Phragmitibacter flavus: one gene and its partner. The protein of the gene in region 2 binds, or shares a complex with, the protein of the main gene of each other region. Links are inferred from orthologs where the notes say so. Each region holds a gene or a part of one and is shown on either strand. Other genes may lie near its edges.

The links.
Region 1: the proteins of FEM03_RS15635 (region 2) and FEM03_RS11735 are in contact, whole or in part, in a cryo-EM structure (PDB 7NYH), measured with the Escherichia coli proteins. The link is inferred for Phragmitibacter flavus from one-to-one orthologs.

Annotation. Positions count from the first base shown.
Region 1 is NZ_VAUV01000008.1:65,705-77,645, forward strand. Bases 9,203-11,941 are described here. They hold FEM03_RS11735 (NADH-quinone oxidoreductase subunit A), read left to right. Parts: upstream 9,203-10,254; coding sequence 10,255-10,629; downstream 10,630-11,941. Other genes in these bases: FEM03_RS11720 (sulfite exporter TauE/SafE family protein), read right to left, coding at 9,203-9,374; FEM03_RS11725 (hypothetical protein), read left to right, coding at 9,561-9,893; FEM03_RS11730 (AraC family transcriptional regulator), read right to left, coding at 9,968-10,186; FEM03_RS11740 (Dabb family protein), read left to right, coding at 10,666-10,983; hemA (glutamyl-tRNA reductase), read left to right, coding at 11,162-11,941. Also shown: rfaD (ADP-glyceromanno-heptose 6-epimerase), read left to right, coding at 1-73; FEM03_RS11690 (lysozyme inhibitor LprI family protein), read left to right, coding at 88-804; FEM03_RS11695 (FAD-dependent oxidoreductase), read left to right, coding at 913-2,859; FEM03_RS11700 (TIM barrel protein), read right to left, coding at 2,921-3,898; FEM03_RS11705 (arylsulfatase), read right to left, coding at 3,938-5,353; FEM03_RS11710 (sulfatase family protein), read right to left, coding at 5,369-7,036; FEM03_RS11715 (sulfatase), read right to left, coding at 7,055-8,557; more of FEM03_RS11720, read right to left, coding at 8,604-9,202. UniProt on the Escherichia coli protein: NDH-1 shuttles electrons from NADH, via FMN and iron-sulfur (Fe-S) centers, to quinones in the respiratory chain. The immediate electron acceptor for the enzyme in this species is believed to be ubiquinone.
Region 2 is NZ_VAUV01000011.1:86,602-92,402, forward strand. What follows is about bases 1-2,753. They hold FEM03_RS15635 (NADH-quinone oxidoreductase subunit J family protein), read right to left. Parts: upstream 1,783-2,753; coding sequence 1,219-1,782; downstream 1-1,218. Other genes in these bases: nuoL (NADH-quinone oxidoreductase subunit L), read right to left, coding at 1-862; nuoK (NADH-quinone oxidoreductase subunit NuoK), read right to left, coding at 876-1,193; FEM03_RS15640 (NuoI/complex I 23 kDa subunit family protein), read right to left, coding at 1,909-2,454; FEM03_RS15645 (complex I subunit 1/NuoH family protein), read right to left, coding at 2,464-2,753. In the rest of the region: more of FEM03_RS15645, read right to left, coding at 2,754-3,666; FEM03_RS15650 (hypothetical protein), read right to left, coding at 3,898-4,563; FEM03_RS15655 (NADH-quinone oxidoreductase subunit G), read right to left, coding at 4,689-5,801. UniProt on the Escherichia coli protein: NDH-1 shuttles electrons from NADH, via FMN and iron-sulfur (Fe-S) centers, to quinones in the respiratory chain. The immediate electron acceptor for the enzyme in this species is believed to be ubiquinone.

The DNA of each region.
Region 1 (11,941 bases), on a different replicon or contig from region 2:
CTATGTGCTCACCGAAGCCGTGCGCGACTACGTCCAAAACTACCTCGCCCCCAACAAACTCCTCGGCGATTAGTCCTTTCCTTGCTCATGTCCAGACTGATCCTCCCCTTCATCCTGTGGTTCATCAGCCTGGCCATCTCTCAAGCTGCCATCACTTCATCATTGGACGAAGCGAAAGCCCGCTTCGCCAAAGCTGATCGCGAACTCAACGCCACCTGGGCCAAAGCCAAATCCCGGCTCGCTGAATCCACCTTCAACGACCTCAAACAGATCCAGCGCGATTGGGTCATCTTTCGTGATCAACAAGCCGAAGTCGCTGCCGGCGAAGACACCAACCCAAAAACCAACGCAACTTCCCTCATCGCCGCCGCAGAGTTGACCGAAGAACGCACCAAATGGTTGCAAAGCCTCCTCAAAAACGAAGGCAACACTCTCGCCGGATTCTGGATCGACGGCAAAGGCGGCACTCTCTCCATCGTCGAAAAACCCGATCAACTCCTCTTCGAATTCAACGTCGTTCGCGGCGAATCCTTCGACCTCGGTGCCCTTTCCGGCATCGCCCGATGGAACTCTCCCATCGGCTGGTTCAGCGACCAAGGACGCGACGCCGACAAGCCCGACGAGACCAGCATCGCCTTCATCCACCGTGGCCTGTATCTTGAAATCATCACCGCCAACGCCGACCATTACCACGGCAACCGCGCCCATTTTGACGGACGTTATTTCAAAGCAACCGCCCTCTCCCCTGAAGCCCAAGCCGTCACAAGTAAAGCCGCCGAAACCGGAAAGCCCTCCATCGAGTAACCAACGCTCCCTGGAGCCACGGCATTCAACCCGGCCAAATTCGCCGACCTCCCCTGCGTTCCTTCCGATGTAAAAATCGACATCGGCACCGCGTTTCCTCAATCCCACATGAAACGCCTCGCCCTGCTCAGCCTCCTTCTCCTGCTGCTCCTCACCCACCGACTCCCCGGGCAGGAAAAAATCCACGACCTCCTTGTTTACGGAGGCACCCCCGCAGGCATCGCCGCCGCCTGCTCCGCTGCCGCTGAAGGCCGCACCGTCCTCCTCGTCGAGCCCTATTCTTTCGTCGGCGGCATGGTCACCAACGGACTCACCCACGCTGACTTCCGCTCCCTCCCCTCCCTCACCGGCTTCTGGTGGGACTTCAACCAACGCATCAAAAAACACTACGCTGACACTTACGGCCCCGACTCCCCCCAGGCCAAAGCCACCTTCGAAGGCAACTTCGCCGAGCCAAAAGTCAATCAGCTCGTCTTCGAGCAAATGCTCGCCGAACACCCCACCATCACCGTCCTCACCCGCCACACCCTCAGCGGCCTCGCCAGCACGCGCTCGCTCCCCTCCCGCATCCTCTCCGCCACCTTCCACCCCAGCGGTCAACCCGCCGAAACCGAATCCAACACACAAACCTTCCGCGCCAAAACCTACATCGACGCCACCTACGAAGGCGACCTCATGGCCAAAGCAGCCGTCAAATACATCGTCGGACGCGAAGATCAGGCCACCTACAACGAACCCGTTGCCAAGGACGTTCCCGAAGGCGGCGACTTCCTCGTCCAAGGTTACAACTACCGATGGGCCGTTACCAACCAACCCAACAACATCGCCCCCACACCCAAACCCGCAGGCTACAACCGCGAAGATTTCCTCCCCCTCCTCGACCTCTTCGCCAGCGGCAAACTCACCCACGTCTTCGGCATCCAGCACGCCAATGGACTCGAAATCCCCAAAGACCTCGTCGCCGTCACCAGCAAAGCCATCTACAAACTCCAACCCCCACTCCTCCCCAATTCCAAAGCCGACATCAACGACATGTCACGCGGCATCGTCCGCCTCTCCATGCCCGACATCAACGACGACTACCCCGAGGCCGACGAAACCAAACGCCAGCGCATCATCGACCGACACACCCGTTACCAGGTCGGCATGCTCTACTTCCTCCAGAACGACGACGCCGTCCCAGCCAACATCCGCGCCGACGCCCGCTCATGGGGCCTTTGCAAAGACGAATGGCCCAACCACCAGCACCTCCCCGAACAACTCTACATCCGCGAAGCCCGCCGCATGATCGGCCAGCATGTCTTCACCCAAAACGACACCCGCCTCACCGCCGACGACGTGCGCATCACTCTCATCAAAGACAGCATCGCCATCGGCGACTACTCCCACAACTGCCACGGCAGCGGCCGCACCGGCACCCGCTTCGACGGACAACACTTCGGCGAATTCTACGTCCCCAACGCGCCCTTCCAAGTCGCCTACGGCACCATCGTCCCCAACGAAGTCACCAACCTCCTCGTCCCCGTCGCCGTCAGCGCGAGTCATGTCGGGTTCGGGGCCCTCCGACTCGAACCCGTCTGGACCGCCATGGGCCAGGCCGCCGGACTCGCCGTCCACCTCGCCCTAAAATCCGAAACCCCCAACCTTCAGGAAGTCGACGTCCCCCAACTCCAAAAACTCCTCCATCATCACCGCGCTGCCACCATCTACGTCGGCGATGTCCCACCCGACCATCCCGACTTCATCTCCGTGCAAACCCTCGGCATGCTTGGCGGCCTCCACAGTCTCCACAAACCCGCCGACGGCAAACATGCCGAATGGCCCCGCTGGTTCGGTCAATACGCCCACCCCATGCCCTTGCACGACGTTCAACTCAGCCTACCCATCGACACCGCGCTCCTCCCTCGCTGGATCGCCCTCGCCAAAACCCACAACAACCCCGAAGCCCAATTCGATCTCACCGCCGACACCAAAACCACCCGCGCCCAAGTCATCCGCGCTCTCTTCCCCTCCAAACACAATCGCCCCCCAACTCACAAAGAGACAAAAAACTGATAACCCCATCCCCACTTCACCAGTCGCCCGATTTTAGACGACCGGACAAGCCAGGCCACCATCACCCTACCATCGCAAACAACTCCTCAAGCACCTGCTTGGTAAGCTTGATCCCCTCTTCCTCGGGGTGCTTGTCGCCTTCATACTCGATCCCCACATAACCCGAGTATCCCGCGCCCACCACAATCTTGATCAACCTCTCAAAATCCAGCGTCAACTCACGCCCTTCACGACGGTCTTCCGTGTAAAACTTGCCCGCGCCGGTATCCCAATCAAACGCCTTCGCGCTCATGGAGCCCCTTACCCACGGCATGAACTCACGCAATCCCAGATAAGGATTGTAAAGTTCGCCCTTCGCCCGATCGGTATAAAAATTGCCAAAGTCAGGCAAAATCCCCACCCGCGCATGATCCGCGAGTTTCATCACCTCCGTCAGCCACTTGCCGTTTGACGACAACCCACCGTGGTTTTCCACCACCACAAACAACCCGCGCTTGTCACCCTCGACGCACAGCCGGTGCAACCCATCCGCCGCCAGCTTTGCCTGTTCCTCCCAGGTCAGCTTCGGATTGCTCGCCGCATTCACCCGGATGCTGTGACATCCCAAAAACTTCGCCGCATCCAGCCACTTCAAATGGTTCTCCACGGTCTGCTGGCGCTTCGCCTCATCCGGTTCTCCAAGATTCCCCTCGCGGTCCACCATGATCAGCAAGCTCTTCACGCCTTCGCCATCCGCCCGCGTCTTCATCTCCTTCAAATAATCCGCCCCCGCTGTCTTGTCGTCAAAACACTGGCTCACATATTCCACCGCATCGATCCCCATCGACTTCGCCGTTTTAGCAAAATCCAAATGATCCAACGGCTCCGCTCCCGCCTTCTTAAAAATGCGTTTATTCAGCGACCACTCCGCCAAAGACAACTTCAGCCCCGCCTTTTTCTCCTGAGCCAGCAACCCCGCCCCTCCAGGTAAAAGACTGGAAGCCGCCGTGGCAGCAAAGGCTTTAAGAAACGAACGACGATTGGATTCAATGGATGGCATGCCCCACAACCTGCCGAAATCCCGCGCGCAGATCAATCTCTAATTTTTCTTGTTCCCTCGTTTCGGTGCTGTAATCGGCCAGTCCGCCGTCTCCGTGCGCGCCGTCTTCAAATAGCTTTCGAAAGCCTCCACCACCTCTGGGTTCTCAGAGGCCACGTTGACCTCCTCCTTCACATCCTTGCTCAAATCATAGAGCGTCAACGCCGCGTTCGGCTCAGGGCGAATCGCCTTCCAGTTTTTCCAACGCGACGCCTGCACAAATCCCCGCTCATGGAACTCCCAATAGAGGAACCGCTCCGCCAACTCCGGCTGCGCTTCCCCCATTAAAGTCGGTGTGACATCCAGACCATCCAATCCATCCGGTATCTTGCCGCTGGCAAGCGCGCCGAACGTCGGTAGCGCATCTGCAAAATACCACACCGCATCACTGACCTTTCCGCCAGGAACCTTGCCTGGCCACCACGCAATCGTCGGAACGCGAATCCCGCCATCGGTATGATCGCGTTTGATTCCTCTGAACTCACCTGCCGAGTTAAAGTAAGCAGGAATGTGTCCACCTTCTTTGTGCGGGCCATTGTCAGAGCTAAAAATCACCAGGGTGTTTTTGTCGATGCCGAGCTCCTTCAACCGATCGAGCACCCGTCCCACATCACGATCCAATCTCGAAACCATCGCAGCAAAACCTTTCTGCGCATCGGGCCAATCCTCTTTTGCATAATCACCAAAATCCGGGACTTCCATCCCCTCTTGTTTGGCTTCGTTGTTGGCATGAGGCGTTGTTAGAGCCAGATAAAGAAAGAATGGCTGCTTCTGGTTCTCACCGTGAGTCTTGATGAACTTCAACGCCTCTTCAGCAAACAAATCATGCGTGTAATCCAGCTTGTTGTCTGACTTGCCCGCCCCCTCAGGCGTTTCATCCGGCACCGTGTTGCGTAACTTCTCCCTCGTCTCATTTCTCCACAAAAAAGTCGGATAGTAGTTGTGCGCATGACGTTGATTTAAATATCCATAAAATTCATCAAACCCTTGCTTCCTGGGCAATCCAGACTCCGCCCCGCCGACATCACCAAGGCCCCACTTGCCAATCAAGCCCGTGTAATAGCCAGAATCCTTCAACACCTCCGCCACTGTGACATCCTCATCACGCAATGCCTGTCTTGCTGGTTCGTTCTGACCGGCATTGCCACGAACCCGCGTGTTCCCCGTGTGTTTGCCTGTCATCAAAACCGAACGCGAAGGCGCGCACACGGTCGCGCCAGAATAGACACTCGTAAACCGCATCCCCTCTTCCGCCATGCGATCAAGATTCGGCGTCTTGATGCGTTGCTGACCATAACACCCCAGGTCTCCATAACCAAGGTCATCGGCAAGAATAAAAATGATGTTAGGTTTGCTTTCCGCTGCATGCAGCGACGCTGAGACCAATAGCGAAAGAAGGAAGACGATGCGTTTCATAAGGTGAAGCAAAAATCAGGGAACGGTGTTGAGACTGGGGCCGCGACGGAGGTCTTCGGGCGTTTTGCCGCCGCCGCGTTTTTCCACATCTTTGGTGGGCCCCGCCATCGGAGGGGTTTCGAAAAATTTGCCGTTGTCGATCACCCGTGGATCACCGGTATTCTTCAACTCATCCATCAGCCGCTTCTCCAACTGACTTTCCAAAGCAGCGTGTGCTGGATCTCCCGCGAGGTTCTTGGTTTGATGCGGATCGTTTTTCAGATGGTAAAGTTCTGCCCGCGGGCGTTTGCCATAGGCCCGTTCGTAATAGGGTTTCCATTGCGGATCGTGACGCGCACCGACCAACCAGGCTTTCGTTGGGCCGGAATCTTCATCGGGAATGGTGGCACGGGTATCTTCAGTAAGCTCTTCGAGGGAGGGCGGATTCGGTCCATCAAGGCGGTAGGGCTCGCCCAATGGCCAGCGGTCGGGTTCAAAATTGATCACATACAAATGATCCGCCGTCCGGATGGCTCGTTGGGGATAGGGAAGAAAACCGTCCCGGGCATTTTCGACATGGCGTTCCCGACCAATAAAAACCGCATCGCGGGCTGGATCAATTTGGCCGCTTTGGGTCGATTGCAACAACGGCAGCAAATTACGACCGGTCATCACCTCCGGCACCGGCACATTGGCCAGCGTGAGAAAGGTTGGCGCGAGATCGGTGAGGCTGGTGAGATCATCAACAACCCGACCACCCTTGACCCCGGGTCCGGCGATGATCAGCGGAATGGCGGAGCCGAAGTCGTAAAGGTTGCATTTGCCGTGCGGAAATCCGGGAGGTCCGTGATCGCCGGAGATCACCATCAAGGTGTTATCCAGCTCGCCAATCGCCTCAAGTTTCATCAACAACAGCCCCACCGCAGCATCAAGCGCCTGGATCTCGCCAAGATAATCGGCCACATCTTCGCGCACCTCGGGAACATCAGGCAAGAAAGCGGGAAGTTTGCCTTTGAGCGTCTCTGGATCAATGTTCCACAGCGCGTTGCCAGAACCCTTGATCCACTTGCGATGCACATTGGTGGGACCGAACCAAAACGTAAAGGGCTGATCCTTTTTGCGGTCGCTTAAGAAAGCGTCGAAGTTGCTGGAGACCTCATCGTAAAGGGTTTGTTTAGCCTCTTCCAAACCTTTTCCCGCGGCCACCATCCGCGTCACGTGCTGCGAAAACTGGTTGAACTTGCCCCCCGCTTTTTCATAGCTGTGCGCGCGACCGCCGTAGGGATCGACTTCGGCTGTTCCCGGGCCCCAAACCTTGTAGCTTTTGCCAATGTGATATCCCGCGTCACGCAGCATCAGCGGATAGGCAGGATTGCTTCCGTCCCAGACGGCTCCGCGCAAAATCGCTGCGCGACCAGTGCGCCAGAAATGCTGACCTGAAATCAACGCGCTTCGACAAGGCGTGCAACTTGGGGATGATACAAACGCACGACGAAACAAAACTCCCGATGCCGCGATGCGGTCAATATTGGGCGTATGAACGGCATCGCTGATGGTGCCCGGTCCATCAAGTTTAGCGTAGGCGCTGGCAATACGGCCCCAGTCATCGGCGAAGATAAACAGGATGTTGGGTCGTTTGTCGGTGGCGGCATGCAGTGCCCCGGTCAGAAAGCTGCAAAGGAATAGGTATCTGAGGATCAACATGGTCGTTGGATTTAATTCTTATTCAGGAATGGCGTCGTTGTCACCAATAGGATTGCCTTCCCAAATGACGCTGCGGGTGGTCTTGTCGTAAGTCAGCACCCGATGGGCACTGCCGGGCGCCGGCGGACGATCCATCGTCGGCAACCAACGACGATGTTCCGCGATGATTGGCTGCGAATCCTTGTCGGCAGCCAGATTGTTCCATTCGTTAGGATCAGCCTCAAGGTCGTAGAGTTCCTCACTGCCATCCGCATAAACAATGTAACGCCAGCGTTCACTGCGAACCGCGTGGTTGCCCTGATTGTGACTGGTGATCGCCGGACGTTCGCGACGCGCCTTCTCATCCGCCAGTTGCGGGACAAGACTCTGTCCTTCGAGGTCGGTCCGGGGAGGCAGTCCGCACAACTGAATCAGCGTCGGATAAATGTCGAGCAACTCCGCTGGCTGCGTGCAGCGACCATTCGCCGCGACCCCTGGCCCGGCGAAAATCAATGGCACCCGGGTGCTGCGTTCCCACAAGGTATTCTTTCCGGTGATTTCCTTTTCGCCAAGATGCCAGCCGTGGTCGCTCCAAAGCACGATGATGGTATTGTCAGCCTGACCCGACTCCTCCAGTGCAGCCATCAGTCGACCGACCTGCGCATCCACAAAACTGGTGCATGCGAGGTAACTGCGCACCAGATTCCGCCATTGTTGATTCTCGCGAACCCATTTCAAGCGCGGTTCAGGAAGCGACCAATGCAGATACCATGAAAATCGCGGAGTGCCGGCCCGCTCGTCGGCTTTCACCGGAGGAAGCAGACTGTCATCATCGGGATAAAGATCGAACCATTTTTGTGTCGCATAACACGGCACATGTGGAAGGAAAAAACCCGCCGCCAAGAAAAACGGCTCCCCTTTTTTCGCCGTCTTGATCTTCTCCACCGCCCAAGTAGCCACTTGATGATCGCCCTTGTCCTCATCGCGATGATCAAAAACTCCCCAATCCATCAACGGATGATCGCCCATGGGCGTCGCCGGGATGAGTTTCGTGTCAGGCTTGATACCGATGCCGCCATTTGGCCCCCAAACACCAAATTCCGCCGCCCGTTTGGCCGGTCCACCTGGATTCCCGTGGTAGATCTTACCCGCTGTCAGCGTCTGGTATCCATTCGCCTTGAAATGTTGCGGCAACGCCACCCGATTTTTGAACTCATCCAAATTTCGAAACCAAGGCGACAATCCATAAATACCGGTTGAGGTTGGTCTCAGCCCCAACATCACGCTGGTGCGCGATGGATTGCAGAGCGGAGACTGACAATGGGCGTTAAGAAAAACCGTCCCACGTGCGGCCAATGCATCAATGTTTGGCGTCTTGGCCGCCGCATGCCCCATCGTTCCGATCCAGTCATTCTGGTCATCAATCGCGATGAACAGCACATTCGGTTTAACCGTCGCTGCTGAACATGGCTCGAGCCAGGCCCAACCGGACAGAAACGCTATAGATACAGACAAATAAGTGAGGCAGGCGGGCGCGCGCATGAGTCCCTTGAAACGCGATCAACCGCGCAATCTATCCAATTTCCACTCAAGCCACCAACCGGATTGCAGCCAGCAGGGCAAACACAAACATCGCCCACTCAAAAACCTTCTGCGACATCACTTTCACCACCCGCCAGCCAAGAAAAATGCCTCCCACCACCGCCGGCAAGAGCAGGGCATTGGTCCATAAAGACGGCCCATTGATCAGTCCGATCTGCGCACTAAACGGCACCTTCACCAAATTAATGAAAAGGAAAAAGCGCGTGAAAACGCCCAGATAATCCGCCTTTCCATGCCGGTGAGCCAGCAAATAAACCGCCATCACCGGCCCTGCCGCATTTGCCAGCATGGTCGTCACCCCCGCCGCCACGCCGATTCCCCATGTGAAAATCGCATGCCGATGCAGGTGCGCGAGCTGATCCCGCTTCCAATCCAACAGCAATTTCAGCGCGAGAAGCGCTAAAATCACCCATCCAATCGCCTGTCGGGCAAGCAGATTGTCCAGCTTGTCGAGCAGCCACCATCCGATCACCACCCCCAAAATGGCAGGCGGCGCCAACGGCCACACCTGTTTCCAGGAGCCACCACGCCGCAGCAGCCAGAAGCCCATCAAATCTGCCGCGATCAACAAAGGCAGCACCACACCCGTCGAAGCTTTCGCTCCCAAAGTTTCCGCAAACAACACCACGCTCACCAATCCACAGCCCGCCAGGCCCGCCTTTGCCATGCCGATGAACAAGGCTCCGACCAGCGCGAGCAACAAAGCGCTGCCACTGGTTAGCAAAGTTTGGTCGAGAATCGAGTCGGGGAACGGCATCAAAGACCACCTGCCATCCATGCTAACAGGTCATGCGCAACGAAAAAACCGCAGGAAAATGTCACAAACGGATTTGCTGCTAATTTCTTACAAAAAGGCTGCAAACCGCCTGTTTACAGGAAAAAATTGCACATTGGCCAACAAAACCGTTCGCCAAATGCCGATGCTGTGCTATTCTAGCTGTCTATGGCTACCGTAAGAAAGACACGTTTTTCACGTAGGGTTCCTGATCATGTAACAGATGAATTGGTGAACGTTCTCTCGGAAAGCAAGACTTATGAATTCAATGTCTTGTTTGGTTTGGTTTACGAAAATCTCAAACTAAAAAATGCGGTAAGTGGTGGCGAAGAAATGTTACGCCTCCGCTCCTACGAAAAACTTCAAAACCTCGTCGGTCGTGGTTTGGTTGAGAAAAAGCTCAAAAGCTATCGTGGCCTCAAAGGCATCGAACAAGCCGCCAGCACTTTTACTCTGGCCCGTGCCGAAGCCGCTGCAGCCGCAGCCGCAGCCGCTCGTTAATTAAGTCGTTTAGTTTCTACTCACCGTTCATTTCAAAAAGGCCGCCCGCACACCGGGCGGTCTTTTTTTGGCTTCTAGTTCGCGAGCAGGCCACCCCAATCCACCTCCGCCTTCCGCCTTCCGCCTTCCGCCTTCCGCCTTCCGCCTTCCGCCTTCCGCCTTCCGCCTTCCGCCTTCCGCCTTCCGACCTCCGACCTCCGACCTCCGACCTCCGACCTCCGACCTCCGACCTCCGACCTCCGACCTCCGACCTCCGACCTCCGACCTCCGACCTCCGACTGCCCACTTGACACCACCGTCCCTCCACTTACTCTGCCCTCGTCGTTCCCCTCCCTCCTCCATTCGAACCGCCCCGCCCGTCATGCTCGAAAACTACTCGCCCGTTCTTTTGCAAGCGCTCCTCGCCGCTGGTTTTGCTGGAATGACCCTGCTCCTGAGCGTGCTCTTCGGTCGATCCGCCAAACGCAATTCGATGAAGGACTCCGCTTACGAGTGCGGCATGCTCCCCATTACCGAAGGCCAGCCACGCTTCAGCGTGAAATTTTACATCGTCGCCATGCTGTTCGTGCTGTTCGACATCGAAGTTGTCTTCATGTATCCTTGGGCCGTCATCTATAAAGATTATCTGGTTGCCTACGGTGCCGACATCCTTTTCACCATGCTCGGTTTTGTCGGCATCCTGCTCGTCGCCTTCATCTATGCCTGGCGCAAGCGTGCGCTCGACTGGAGCTCATAGGCCGGTGGTCGCTAGGACGGTTTTCGAGATTTTATCATGATCTGCCAGGTCTCCCTGTTCACCCTCAAACCCGAAATCACCGCCGAACGTTTGGAGGAGATGATGTGGACTTCACGCACCAGCCTGCTGCGCATTCGCGAAGTGCTGCACCTCAACGTCGGCAAACGCATCAAGGACAGCGATCCTTGGGACTGGTTCCTCAGCATCGAAGCCGAGAGCCTCGACAAACTCGCCATCCTCCAGGACGACGCCCAATATTTTAAGTTTGTCCGCGAAGTTCTCGATCCCTCGGTCGACAAACGCCAGGTCCTCACTTTTGAAATGGACCCCCGCAAGGACGTCAAATACTCCTGACCTGCCGGGTCCCCGCCGACGTAGCCAATACTGGCAGGTTCCCATGCCGTCGCCCCTCGCAGAAAGCCTGCAAAGGTCGCCCCACCACAGGCTTGCGCAAGAAACGTCGTCTGGCATAGTAATCTGTTCAGGCCAGTGTTGCTTTTGCCCGCTGACCCCCTCACCCGTGCTTTTCTGAATGTTCCTTTGCCTTGGCCTGAACCATCGCACGACTCCCCTGGAGTTGCGCGAAAGGCTGGCCTTTGCCTCAAGCCACCTCCCCGAAGCCGCCCGCCAGGTCACCGCCTTGCCCGGGTTTGAGGAAAGTGTCGTGCTTTCCACCTGCAACCGCGTCGAGATCTACTCCGCCTGCAACGACGAAAACCCGGAGGAAGGATTGCAAAAGCTCCGCCAATACCTCGTCGACCACTTCGCCCTCAGCCCCGCCCAGCGTCAGGCCCTCACCACCTACCAGCTCAGCGAAGATGCCGCTGCCCGACACCTGTTCCGCGTCGTCAGTGGACTCGACTCCATGGTCCTCGGCGAAACCGAAATTTTGGGACAAGTCAAAAGCGCCTACGACACCGCCCTCAAAGCCGGGGCCACCGGGCGCTCCCTCAACAAGCTTTTCCAACGCGCTTTCACCGTCGGCAAACTGGTCCGCAACGACACCAACATCCAGCGCGGCACCACTTCCATCGGCAGCGTCACCGTCAAAATCGCCGAAAAAATCTTCGGCAACCTCCGCGACAGCAAAGTCCTTCTCATTGGTGCCGGCGACATGAGCCGCACCTGCGCCCAAAGCCTACTCTCCCGTGGTGCCAAAAGCATCATCGTCTCCAACCGGTCTCACGATCGCGCCGTCCTGCTCGCCGAAGAAATGGGCGGCGAAGCGCTGCGCTTCGACCAGTGGGAACGCGCGGTCCATGATGTTGACATCATCATCAGCAGCACCAGCGCCCCCCATTTTGTCGTCAAA
Region 2 (5,801 bases):
CCACCCCGCCCGGCAGGAAAAGAAAATCGACCCGCACCAGCATGTAAACCCCGGCCGCCACCATCGTCGCCGCGTGAATCAAAGCCGAAACCGGCGTCGGACCTTCCATCGCATCCGGCAACCACACATGCAGCGGAGCCTGCGCACTCTTGCCCACTGCCCCGAGGAAAATTCCCAATGCTGCCAGCGTAAAAATCGCCGAAGAGTTTTCCGAAGCATGCTTCAACGGACTGGACGCCACCTCCATGGAATCCTTCAACCCTTCAAAGGACAAATCCCCACTGCCCAACGCAAACAAAATCAAAATGCCCGTCATGAACCCAAAGTCACCAATGCGGTTCGTCAAGAACGCCTTCTTCGCCGCATCGCTCGCCTCAGGTTTTTTGAACCAATGTCCAATCAACAAATAACTGCTCACCCCAACCAGTTCCCAGAACAGGAACATCATCAAAAGGTTGTCAGCAAACACGATCCCGATCATCGAGAACATGAACAACGACAACGCCCCGAAAAACCGCGCCTTTGCATCGTCGTCCTTCATGTAGGCCATCGAATACAAATGCACCAGGAAACCGACGAAGGTGACGATGAACAACATCCCGCGGCTCTGACGATCCACCGTAATCCCAATGTGCGCCTGAAAATCCCCCACGTTTAAAAAGGGCAGCAAGGGAAACGTTGCATCATCCGCACCCAGCAACATGCACGAGGCCACCAAGATGATCAGCGCCACCCCGGTGCTGATCACGTGCGCCACATTTTTCAGCAAGCCGTGGGCCAGCATGATCGTCAGCGCCGACATCAACGGCAGCAGCAGGATGGTGCCTGTTAACGATTGAAGTTTTGATAAATCCGGGTCCATGCAATCAACAACCTTAGCCTTTCATCTTCTCCACCGCGCCGATATCGACACTCTGTTTCGCACGATACAGCGCCACGATGATCGCAAGTCCAACGGCGACTTCTGCGGCTGCCACCGTGATGGTGAAAAACACCAGCGCCTGCGCACTGTAGTCGGGCAATCCATCCACCAGATTGAATCGGGAAAATGCCACCAAGGTCAGATTCGCCGCGCTCAACATCATCTCCAGACACATGAAGATGGTCAAGATGTTGCGCCGCGCCACCACCCCTGTTAGCCCGATGGCAAACAGAAGACCGCTGACAAACAAGTAGTGGTTAAGGGTGATCATGTCTTCAATGTTCGCTCATCTCGATTCAGCTAACTTCCTTCTTGCTCATGATCACCACCCCGACGGTGCTGACCAGCAACAGAACTCCAACCAACTGAATCTGAAAGTAATAGCGGTGGAACAACTCCTCACCCACCAGCTTCGCATCCGGCAATGTCCGCTCCTGCAAATCCGTCTTGATCGTCTCAATCTTCGCCTTCTCAGCCGCCACCACGTAGTCAATCGGCACATCCGCCAGAGTCTTCTCACCCGCCTTGTGCTCATTCAAGATCACCGCCAGTTGCACTCCAAAAACCAACGCCAGTCCAATCCCGCCCACCACCGCTGCCACATTCGGCTTGCGACCTTCTTCAGCCTTGATGTCCAGCAACATGATGATGAACAAAAACAGCACCATCACCGCCCCGGCATAAACCAGGATCTGAATGATCCCAATGAAGTAGGCGTCCAGACTGATGAACAACGCCGCCAATCCCACAAAGCTCATCACCAGCGACAGCGCACTCGCCACCGGGTTCCTGCAAATCACCACCATCGCCCCAAAGCCGAGCGTGACGATTGCAAAAAGATAAAACAGGGCAGCAGGCATAGGTTAAAAGTCGGAAGTCGGAAGTCGGAAGTCGGAAGTGCCAGAAAGCCAGATGACGTCATCATGCCGTCCAGTGATCAACACCAAACAACTTCCGACTTCCGCTTTCCGACTTCCGACTTTCATCTATTTCAGTTCGTTCCACTTGTTGACCAATCCGGTGCGCACGCCGCCGATTTGGTAAAGTTTCGTTTTGTCGTGCACCATCTCCGCACGGGTCTCACCGGTAATCGCATAATCCTTGCGCAGGAAAATGGCCTGCTCTGGACAAACTTCTTCACACATGCCGCAGTAAATGCAGCGGATCATATCAATCGTAAACTGACGCGGCCTCTTCTCCACCTTCGCCCATGGATCATTGGAGGGAATCTCCTCTGGCACGATGGTGATTGCCCGTGGCGGACAAATGAACTCGCACAACTGACATGACACACAGCGCTCCCGGCCATGCTCGTCCGTCACCAATGCAGGAGCCCCGCGATAATGTTCTGGAAGCTGGGAATCCCACTTCTCCTCCGGGTATTGCATTGTCACTTCCGTCCTGCCGCCCACGATGGAGCGAAAGGTGCGCACCGCGTGACCAAAAGTAATCGCCATGCCTCTGGCGAACGTGGAGATAAACCAGCGTTCATGCCATTTCAGCTTGGGGCGTTGAACAACAACAGTAGCCATGACAACAAGTTAGATTTTGAAAAACAACATCAGCACCGCCGTGAGAATCACATTGGCCAGCGCCAGTTCGAAAAACACCAACCAGCCCAGTTTCATCAACTGGTCATATCGGAAACGCGGCAAGGTCCAGCGCACCCAGATGAAAACAATGATGCAAACCACCACCTTGGTCAGGAAGCTCGCAATGTGCAGCAGGCCCAGCCAGAACGGCGTCACCCCGGCCTCATGACTCAATCCCAAATAAGGTGCAAAAGGAATGCTCCAACCGCCGAAAAACAAGGTCACTGCCAATCCCGAACCAATGATCATGGCTGCATACTCACCCATGAAGAACAGCGCAAACTTCATCGAACTGTATTCCGTGTGATAACCCGCCACCAACTCCGTCTCGCACTCCGGCAAGTCAAATGGTGCCCGGTTGGTCTCCGCAAACATCGAGATCATGAAAATCACGAACGAAATCGCAATCGGCACCAGCAGCACCCAGCGTCCTACCGACAAACCATCCCCCCACAATGGCAACAGCAACCAGCCATGCGCATCTTGATACTCCGTCATCTTCGACAGGTTCAGCTCTCCGAAAATCATCAACAATGGCACAATCGAAAGCCCCAGCGAGATCTCATACGAAATCATCTGCGACGAACTGCGCACGCCACCAAGAAACGGATACTTTGAATTGGACGACCACCCCGCCAGCACAATCCCGTAAACCCCCAAGGACGAGATCGCAAAAATAAACAGCGGCCCCACATTCAGATCCGCAATCACCAACGGCACCGGCTCGTAAATCCATGAACTCGTCACCCCGAAATTTGCCAGCCAGCTAAAGTTCAACTCACTGCCGAAAGGAACCACCGCCGCCGTCACCATGGCCGGCACCATCACCAGAGCCGGAGCCAGCCAGAAATAAAACTTGTTCACGTGCGCCGGAGTGAAATCCTCCTTCAGGAAAAACTTCAATCCATCCGCCAACGGTTGAATCAATCCACCGATCCCAAAAATTCCCACGTCCTTCTTGAATCCAAACAGCGTCAACGGAATCCCCGTGCGGTTCGGCCCCACCCGATCCTGAATGATCGCGCTCACCCGACGTTCGGCATACACCGAATAGGCCACCATGGGCAAAATGACCATGAACGCAAAAAACACGATCTTCAACACCGAGGCGATGAGGAAAACGAAGTCGATGGTGGCGAGGGTGAGAGTCATGCCAAACGGACGGCCAAAAAATTGGATACCCCCCATCATGCGATTGAAGCGCCAACCAGCAACCCGAATTTGTGAAAAATTTCACAAGCGCCCGTTTTCAGCCGCTATTCCTGCTGAAAACTTGAGGTTCGACACCGGAATTCCATGATCATCAGGACACATCGCCACTCCGGCAATGAGCGCGACAAACCCACCCCGACCGTTGGTTGACTCCTCCACCCCTGTTCGAGCTTAAAATCGGCCCTTGCGACGCCCACCAAACAAAACCGCACACCCCACCATCGCTAGCAACGCCCGGGATGGTTCTGGGACCGCCACCAACGAAAGATAATCCACATTGATCCATCCCGCATTGCCTCCAGTGCGCACCCACGACAACACGTGCTCCCCCTCACTCAAGGTGCTCACATCAATGCCATTGACCACCATGAGCTGGCCCGCAGCCGTCATTCCTGTCACCGTATGAAACTTCACATCGTTCAAGTAAAAATCGATATCGTGCGTCGTTCCAGGCAACCCCGCACCCTGTCCACCCCCATAAAAATCGACGGTAAATGTCAAACTCTTATCGGTCCCCACCTCATCCGCCCCAAGCTGGAAATAGATATGGTGGGTCGTTGCACCGGAAGTGATCGCACGGGCAAACCCCAAAATGGATGAAGCATCCAGCCACGGCTCCATCCCCGAGGTCCAAAGCTCACCCACCGAGCCACTGATGCCATCCACCGTGGTGTAATCACCGTTCTCCCAATAATACTTGTTATCGACTCGACCTCCCCCCTCCTGCTCAAACTCTCCAGTCCCAGTGTTATCGATCCCGATATAAAAAACCGTCGATGCAGGACTCACCACCACCAACAACGCAAGCGCGATAAAAACGGTCAGTAAACTCTTCATAACAACAACCCCGGCAACGCCAACCTTACAAAAGTCGGCCAAAACGAGTCAACAGTATTCTGCACAGCCCAGCCTCACGCCGAATTCACACCCGTGGGGAAAATGGCCAAAACCACCGCTCATCCTCACCCAACAATCAAACCCTTGGCGATGCGATCCTTCTCGCGTTCCAAGAGCGGAATCGTCTCGCCGGTTTCCATTACCTGAACCCCAAGCTCACCAATTCGCGTCAGCGTCAAACCGGCAAAGATATCCACCTCCGCCGCCAGCCGCTTGAACACATCATCCACCGAATGCAGCCCATTCGACCCACTCACTGCCAGCACCAGATCCCGCAGAATCTCCCAGTCCTCACGCGCATCGCCCGGCGACTCAATCGCCTTGGCAAGCCGCTGCAAACGACCGGTCACGTTGATCATGCTGCCACGCTTCTCCGCATAGGTCGCTCCCGCCAGCACCACATCCGACAACTCCGCCACGGCATTGGCCAGCACATGACTCGAAGCCAGAAACTCCAGCTTCTCCAAATGCGCTTTCTCCAAGCCGATCTTCAGCAGGTTCTCACCCAGGCTCAACACCACACGGATCTTCCCACCAATGATGTCGGCAACGATCCCCTCCAGCCTCGCCCCTGGCTCAATGCCGAGCACCTTGCGAACGCCGTTGCTGTTCGGATTCATGTCCGCTGCGCGCAGGTAGTTGTCCGGCTCCCGCATCCGCGGCACCACATCCACATGCGGCGTTTTCACCGATGCCACCAGCGACTTGAGCAAATACAACTCCTCATTGGTCATGCGGGCGGAGGCAATGATCGCCACCTGATCCGCTGGAACGCTCTTCAGCCCCTCCGCAATCCGCTCAACTGCCTGCTTCCAAGTCGCCGCCTGGTGACGGCCATCCACCTTGATCATCGGCTGCGTCAGACGGAACTCGCTGTTCACATAGTGAAAATCCAAACGCCCGCGATCGCACATCCAGGTGCTGTTCACCTCATTGTTTTCACGCGGCGTCTGACGGTAAATCGTTTCCTGACGTGAACTCACCGTCATGTTGCAACCCCGACCACACTGCGTGCAGATCGTGTTGGTCTCCTTCAAGAACCACACGCGCTGTTGAAAGCGGAAATCGTTCGAAGTCAGCGCCCCCACCGGACAAATGTCCACCGTGTTGAGCGAATAGTTGTTCTCCAAGCGCTTGCCCGGATGCACCGTCAGCGTCGTAAAGCTGCCCCGCTCAGT